One region of the Streptomyces sp. NPDC002537 genome, then DNA from elsewhere that is predicted to be linked to it. Evidence: riboswitches for the same ligand, from Rfam matches in the RefSeq annotation. Region 1 holds a riboswitch; the other holds the start of a gene.
The links. Region 1 has a riboswitch for S-adenosylmethionine ahead of ACWD4A_RS21280 (aminotransferase class V-fold PLP-dependent enzyme). Riboswitches for the same ligand answer to the same signal wherever they lie in the genome.
Positions count from the first base shown of each region.

Region 2: it holds a riboswitch for S-adenosylmethionine, as region 1 does, so the genes downstream of both, thrC (threonine synthase) here and ACWD4A_RS21280 (aminotransferase class V-fold PLP-dependent enzyme) in region 1, are expected to answer to the same signal.

Region 1 is NZ_JBSFWT010000047.1:21,983-25,384, reverse strand. It holds gene trpD (anthranilate phosphoribosyltransferase) at 1-1,026, shown strand, start outside; SAM riboswitch class IV at 1,111-1,227, shown strand; gene ACWD4A_RS21280 (aminotransferase class V-fold PLP-dependent enzyme) at 1,419-2,777, shown strand; gene ACWD4A_RS21275 (Lrp/AsnC family transcriptional regulator) at 3,033-3,314, opposite strand; gene ACWD4A_RS21270 (rhomboid family intramembrane serine protease) at 3,326-3,402, opposite strand, start outside.
Region 2 is NZ_JBSFWT010000106.1:18,881-22,282, reverse strand. It holds gene ACWD4A_RS31445 (alpha,alpha-trehalose-phosphate synthase (UDP-forming)) at 1-311, opposite strand, end outside; gene ACWD4A_RS31440 (glucosyl-3-phosphoglycerate synthase) at 616-1,566, opposite strand; SAM riboswitch class I at 1,721-1,864, shown strand; gene thrC (threonine synthase) at 1,882-3,156, shown strand; gene ACWD4A_RS31430 (MoaD/ThiS family protein) at 3,241-3,402, shown strand, end outside.

The DNA.
Region 1 (3,402 bases):
GCCCCTTCCTGGCCGGGCCTGCTGAACACCCTGCTGAACGGAGTGGACCTCGGCTCGGACGACACCGCCTGGGCCATGGACCGCATCATGCGCGGCGAGGCCACCGACGCGCAGATCGCCGGGTTCGCGGTCGCGCTGCGCGCCAAGGGCGAGACGGTCGCCGAGATCTCCGGCCTCGTCCGGGCCATGTACCGGCACGCCAACCTCATCGAGGTGCCCGGCCCGAGCGTGGACATCGTGGGCACCGGCGGCGACGGCGCCAAGACCGTCAACATCTCCACGATGGCGTCCATCGTCGTCGCGGGCACCGGCGTCAGGGTCGTCAAGCACGGCAACCGCGCCGCCTCGTCCGCCAGCGGCGCCTCGGACGTCCTGGAGAAGCTGGGCGTCAACCTGGACCTCGCCCCGCGCCGGGTCGTGGAGGTCGCCGAGGAGGCGGGCATCACCTTCTGCTTCGCCGTGAAGTTCCACCCGTCCCTGCGCTACGTCGCGGCCGCGCGGCGCGAGCTGGGCATCCGTACGACCTTCAACGTGCTCGGGCCGCTGACCAACCCCGCGCGGGTGCGGGCCCAGGCGACCGGTGTCGCCGACGCCCGGATGGCCCCGATCCTCGCCGGGGTGCTCGCCGAACGGGGCTCCTCGGCCCTGGTGTTCCGCGGCGACGACGGGCTGGACGAGCTCACCACCACCGCGACCTCGCGGGTGTGGATGGTCCGGGACGGACAGGTCACGGAGCAGCCCTTCGACCCGCGGGACGTGGGCATCCCGCTGGTCCCGGTGGACGCCCTGCAGGGCGCCGACGCCTCGTACAACGCCGATGTCGCCCGCCGCCTGCTGGCCGGCGAGACCGGGCCCGTACGGGACGCGGTGCTGCTGAACGCGGCCGCGGCGCTCGTCGCGCTGGAGCCGACCGACGCACCGCTGACCGAGCAGATCGCGGCCGGCATCGCGAAGGCGGCCGAGTCCGTCGACTCCGGTGCGGCGAAGCTGGCCCTGGACCGCTGGGTGACGGCCAGCAACAAGTAGGCACCCGGGCGGGAAAGAGCGAAGGGCGTCCGTGATGCGGACGCCCTTTTCGCCCGGCGATCAGTTGTGTCATACTCCCTGCCAGGTCACGAGTGACAGCGACACGGCCCCGGCCCGCTGTCCGGCAACCCTCCTTCCGTGGCGGGGTGCCCCGGGTGATGACCGGGTCGCAGACAACAAGGTCTGCGGCAAGCGCGGATCCCTCGCCAGGGATCCTGGTCGTCGAGGGAGATCCTCCATGATTCAGCGAATGCGATAGGGCCGAAGGCCCGTTTCCCCCGCGCTCCGCACGGCACGACCGTGCGCCGAGCCGTCCTTTCCGCACCCCCGCGGAGCTCTCTCTCGCGGGTGCGTGCGCACAGACTTTCCGCCTGTACCCGGGAGAATTCGCCATGTCCGCATGCCCTGTTGCCGTCGAGCCCACCACCGACCGCACCCCGCTGCCCGTCCTCGGGAACGACGTCCGCGTCCCGCTGGTCACCGGGGGAGAGGTGACCTACGCGGCGCTCGACTACGCGGCCAGCGCCCCCGCGCTCCAGCGGGTGTGGGACGACGTCGCGGCGTACGCCCCGTACTACGGCAGCGTGCACCGCGGCGCCGGATACCTCTCCCAGCTGTCGACCGACCTCTTCGAGAACAGCCGGGCGGAGATCGCCGGGTTCCTCGGCTGCCGGCCGGGCGACCAGGTCGTCTTCACCCGCTCGACCACCGACTCGCTCAACCTCCTCGCGGCCGTACTCCCGCCGGACACACGGGTGTTCGTCTTCGAATCCGAGCACCACGCCGCGCTGCTGCCGTGGGAGCGGCGCGCGGACGTCACGGTCACCTACCTCGACGCGCCCCGGTCGCCCGGCCAGGCCGTGGAGATCCTGGAGCGCGCCCTCACGGACCGCGAGCCCTACGGGCCGGCCCTGGTGTGTGTGACCGGGGCGTCCAACGTGACCGGAGAGCTGTGGCCCGTACGGGAGTTGACGGCCGCCGCGCACGCGCACGGTGCCCGCGTCGTGGTCGACGCGGCACAGCTCGTGCCGCACCACCCGGTGGACGTCGCGGAGTCGGACGTCGACTGGATCGCCTTCTCCGGGCACAAGCTGTACGCGCCGTTCGGCGCCGGCGTCCTGGCCGGGCGGGCGGACTGGCTGCGGGGCGCGGAGCCGTACCTCGCGGGCGGCGGCGCCAGCCGTACGGTGGCCCGGGGCGCCGACGGCGGGGTGGCCGTCGAGTGGCACGACGGCGCCGCCCGGCACGAGGCGGGCTCGCCCAACGTCATCGGCGCCTACGCCATCGCGTCGGCCTGCAGGGCGCTCCGCGAGGCGGGGCTGGACCGGCTTGTCGCGCGCGAACGGGAGTTGATCGCGACGGTCCGCGAGGGTCTCGCCGGGGTGCCGGGGGTCCGGGTGCTCTCGCTCTTCGGCGACGACGCCCCGCGCGTCGGTGTGCTGTCGTTCGTCGTGGACGGCTGGAACAGCTCGCACTTCGCGGCGGCGCTGTCCGCGGAGTACGGCATCGGGGTGCGGGACGGGCTGTTCTGCGCACATCCCTTGGTACGGACCCTGCTGGGCGGCGGCCAGGACGCCTCGGGCGAGTGCGGGGCCCCTGACGGGGGGTCGCTCAACGCGGTGCGGGTCAGTTTCGGGGCGGGGACGCCGGACGAACACGTGGCCCGCTTCGTACGGGCGGTCGGTGAGCTCGTGGCGCACGGTGCGCGGTGGTCCTATCGGACGGAGAGCGGGCGGTGTGTGCCTGCGTGACGCTCTGGCTGCGGGCCGGTTGCCGCCTGCGGCGGGGGCGGCCTGCGGCCGCGTCCTCAAACGCCGGACGGGCTGATTTTGCGGGCGTTGTCCGCAGCCTGCGGGCCGCAGGCCGAAGAGCCACGGTCCGCACAATCCAGCCCGTCCGGCGTTTGAGGCCGCGCCCGGAGGGCGCTCCCGCCGCTGGGGGTCCCCCCGGCCGAAGGCTGGGGGAGGCAACGGACCCGCAGTCGGAAACGGAACCCGCCGTAGGCGCTACGCGTCCAGGCCGATCGCGAACGCGGCTTCCAAGTCGTGCTGGGAATAGGTGCGGAACGCGATATGGGTCTCCGTCGACACCACGCCCGGCACCTTGCTGATGCGGCCCGGAATGACGTCGGCCAGGTCGTCGTGGCGAGCGACCCGCACCATCGCGATCAGGTCCTGCGCCCCGGTGACCGAGTAGACCTCGCTGACCCCCTCCAGCGCTGCGATCCGCTCCGCGATCTCGGGGATCCGGTCGGTGTCGGTCTTGATGAGCACGATGGAAGTGATCACGGCGGGGGCTCCTATCGGGGAGGTCGCGGCCCGTCGCCGGACGCGGCCGTGCCTTTCACTCTAGCCGCACACCTGTACCGGGCCCACG
Region 2 (3,402 bases), on a different contig from region 1:
CCGTTGTAGGCGGCGGCGAAGGTGTCCGGGGCGATGTCCAGCATGCGCACCAGGTGACCGCCGGTGTCCTCGGCGTCGAGTCTTCGGCCCGCGCGCCGCGCCGCCTCGCGGTCGCCGTCGCCGAGCGCCGCGCACACCCATACGGCGCTCGCGTCGTGCCCTATTGCGCTGAGCCCGGACACCAGACCGCCACCGCCGCGCCCGGCGGTCAGCCGGCCCTCGTCGGTCAGCTTGTACGAGACCGGGCCGCGGTTGGAGGCGACGACGATCCGCGCGGCGTGCATGTGCGGCTGCATGTGCTCAGCGACCATGTGGCCAGCCTTGCCGCGCGTCTAGCCGTTCAAACGTTTGCCGCACTGGGTACCCGGCCGTTGCCGCCTGCGGCGGGGCGCCCTGCCGGGCTGCGCCTGGTCTCCGGCTGCGGGCCGGTTCGCCGCCTGCGGCGGGAGCGGCCTGCGGCCGCGTCCTCAAACGCCGGACGGGCTGGATGTGCCGGCCGTGCTCCGCAACCTGCAAGCCCGCAGATTAAAGCCACCGTCCGCGAAATCCAGCCCGTCCGGCGTTTGAGGACACCGCGCGGAGCGCGGTTCGGGGCCGAGGCTCCGCCCCGGCGGGCTACGCCGCTCGGCGGTGGACGTATTCCGGGATTTCGCGCATCGGAGGCCTCTCCTCCGTGTCGACCGGGTACGAGCGGGGGGCGAAGCCCCCTTCTTCCGATCGTTCGAACTGGGTCAGTACCGGCCGCACCAGATGGCCCCGCGCCAGCCGCAACTGCGCCGTGCGGTAGATCGCGGCGGCCATGCGCCCGAGGGCGCGCCCGTCCTGGTGGCGATGGACCCGTACCCCCACGTCCACCTGCGCCAGCGCGTCCAGTCCCACCGTGTGCAGCGCGTCCACCAGCAGCCCCAGTTCCACCCCGTACCCCACGGGGAACGGCAGGCGCTCCAGCAACGAGCGGCGGGCCGCGTACTCCCCGCCCAGCGGCTGGACGAAGCCGGCCAGCTGCGGCCAGTGGAGGTTCAGCAGTGGACGGGCCACGAGCTCGGTCACCCGGCCGCCCTGCCCCGCCACCTCGCCCAGCGGGCGGTCGTACATCGCCTTCACGAACTGCACCCCGGGGTCCGTCAGCAGCGGCCCGACGATCCCCGTCACGAAATCGGCCGAGAAGTCCCGCAGGTCGGCGTCGACGAAGCAGACGACGTCACCGCTCGTCACCAGCAGCGACCGCCACAGCACCTCGCCCTTGCCGGGTACCGCGGGCAGCGTGGGCAGCACCGTGTCCCGGTGCACCACGCGCGCCCCGGCCGCCGCGGCCACCTCCGCCGTACGGTCCGTGGACCCGGAGTCGAGCACCAGCAGCTCGTCCACCAGGGGCACCGCCTCCGACATCAGCTCGCGCCGGATCGTGGCCACGATGTCGCCGACCGTGGCCTCCTCGTCCAGCGCGGGCAGCACCACGCTGACCGTGGTGCCGGACGCCCGCTTGGCCGCCAGCAGCTGGTCGAGCGGACGGTCTCCGACGGACCAGGACCGCCGGTCCAGCCAGCGCTCCACCTCTTCCAGCACGTGCCCGACTCCTCTGCCCTGTGTGACCTATCTCGCGGTACGGACGACTGTCTTCGGTGTCCGCGCCTTCGGTTACAGTCTGAACAACGCCGGACGCCGACATATGTCGGGGTCGCCGCGCGCACAAACGCCTGGGCTCCGCCCAGTGCCATACCGCTCATCCAGAGGGGCAGAGGGACACGGCCCGTTGAAGCCCCGGCAACCCTCCAGCCGGTCTTTCGTCGTTCGACGCGAGGCTCCCGGCGGGGAAGGTGCCAATTCCGTCTCGTGGCGACCTCCGCCACGGGGAAGATGAGGAGAAAGGGCCTCGCCTCCATGGCTGTGCAGTCTGTCGAAAGTTCAAGCACCTCTGTCGCGTTCGGTCCCGCCGTCGCCCTCTCGTGCCGCGAGTGCGGCGAGCGCTTCGACCTCGGTCCCCTCTTCGCCTGCGCCGACTGCTTCGGCCCCCTCGAAGTCGCGTACGAGCTCCCCACCGGCGACCCCGAGGCACTCCGCCGCCGCATCGAGGCGGGCCCGGCGAACATCTGGCGCTACGCCCCGCTGCTGCCCGTCCCCGCCGACGTCGCGGAGCGGCCCGGCCTCAACCCCGGCTTCACCGAGCTGGTCAAGGCCGACAACCTCGCCCGCGAACTGGGCGTCACCGGCGGCCTGTACGTCAAGGACGACTCCGGCAACCCCACGCACTCCTTCAAGGACCGCGTCGTCGCCATCGCCGTCCAGGCGGCGCGCGCCTTCGGCTTCACCACCCTGTCCTGCTCCTCGACGGGGAACCTCGCGGGCGCGGTCGGCGCCGCGGCGGCCCGCGCGGGCTTCAAGTCCTGCGTCTTCATCCCGCACGACCTGGAGCAGGGCAAGGTCGTCATGGCCGCGGTCTACGGCGGCGACCTCGTCGGCATCGAGGGCACCTACGACGACGTGAACCGCTTCTGCTCCGAGCTGATCGGCGACCCGCTCGGCGAGGGCTGGGGCTTCGTCAACGTCAACCTCCGCCCGTACTACGGGGAGGGCTCGAAGACCCTCGCGTACGAGATCTGCGAACAGCTCGGCTGGCGGCTGCCGGACCAGATCGTCGTGCCGGTCGCGTCCGGCTCCCAGCTGACGAAGATCGACAAGGGGCTGAAGGAGCTCATCGCGCTGGGACTGGTCGAGGACCGGCCGTACAGGATCTTCGGTGCGCAGGCGGCGGGCTGCTCGCCGGTCTCCCGGGCGTTCAAGGACGGGCACGACGTCGTACGGCCCGTGAAGCCGGACACGATCGCGAAGTCCCTCGCGATCGGCAACCCCGCCGACGGGCCCTACGTGCTCGACATCGCCCGGCGGACCGGCGGGGCGGTCGAGGACGTCACCGACGCGGAGGTCGTGGACGCGATCCGGCTGCTGGCCCGGACGGAGGGGATCTTCGCGGAGACGGCGGGCGGGGTGACGGTCGGCGTCACCCGGAAGCTGATCGAGGACGGGGTCCTCGACCCCTCGCTGACGACGGTCGTGCTCAACACGGGGGACGGGCTCAAGACCCTGGACGCGGTGGCGGCGGGGCCGACGGCGACGATCCGCCCTTCGCTGGACGCGTTCCGCGCCGCGGGGCTGTGAGGCGCGGCCGCCCGCCGTTCCTTCCCTCCATCTGCCTCACCTGCCCCGCCCTTCCCTCAGTCGACATCAACCGAAGGTGACCCCATGAGCGTCAGCGTTCGCATTCCCACCATCCTGCGCACCTACACCGGTGACAAGGCCGAAGTGCCCGCCGAGGGCGGGACTCTCGGCGAGGTGATCGCCGATCTGGAGAAGAACCACCCCGGCATCGCCGCCCGCGTACTCGACGAGGCCGGGAAGCTGCGG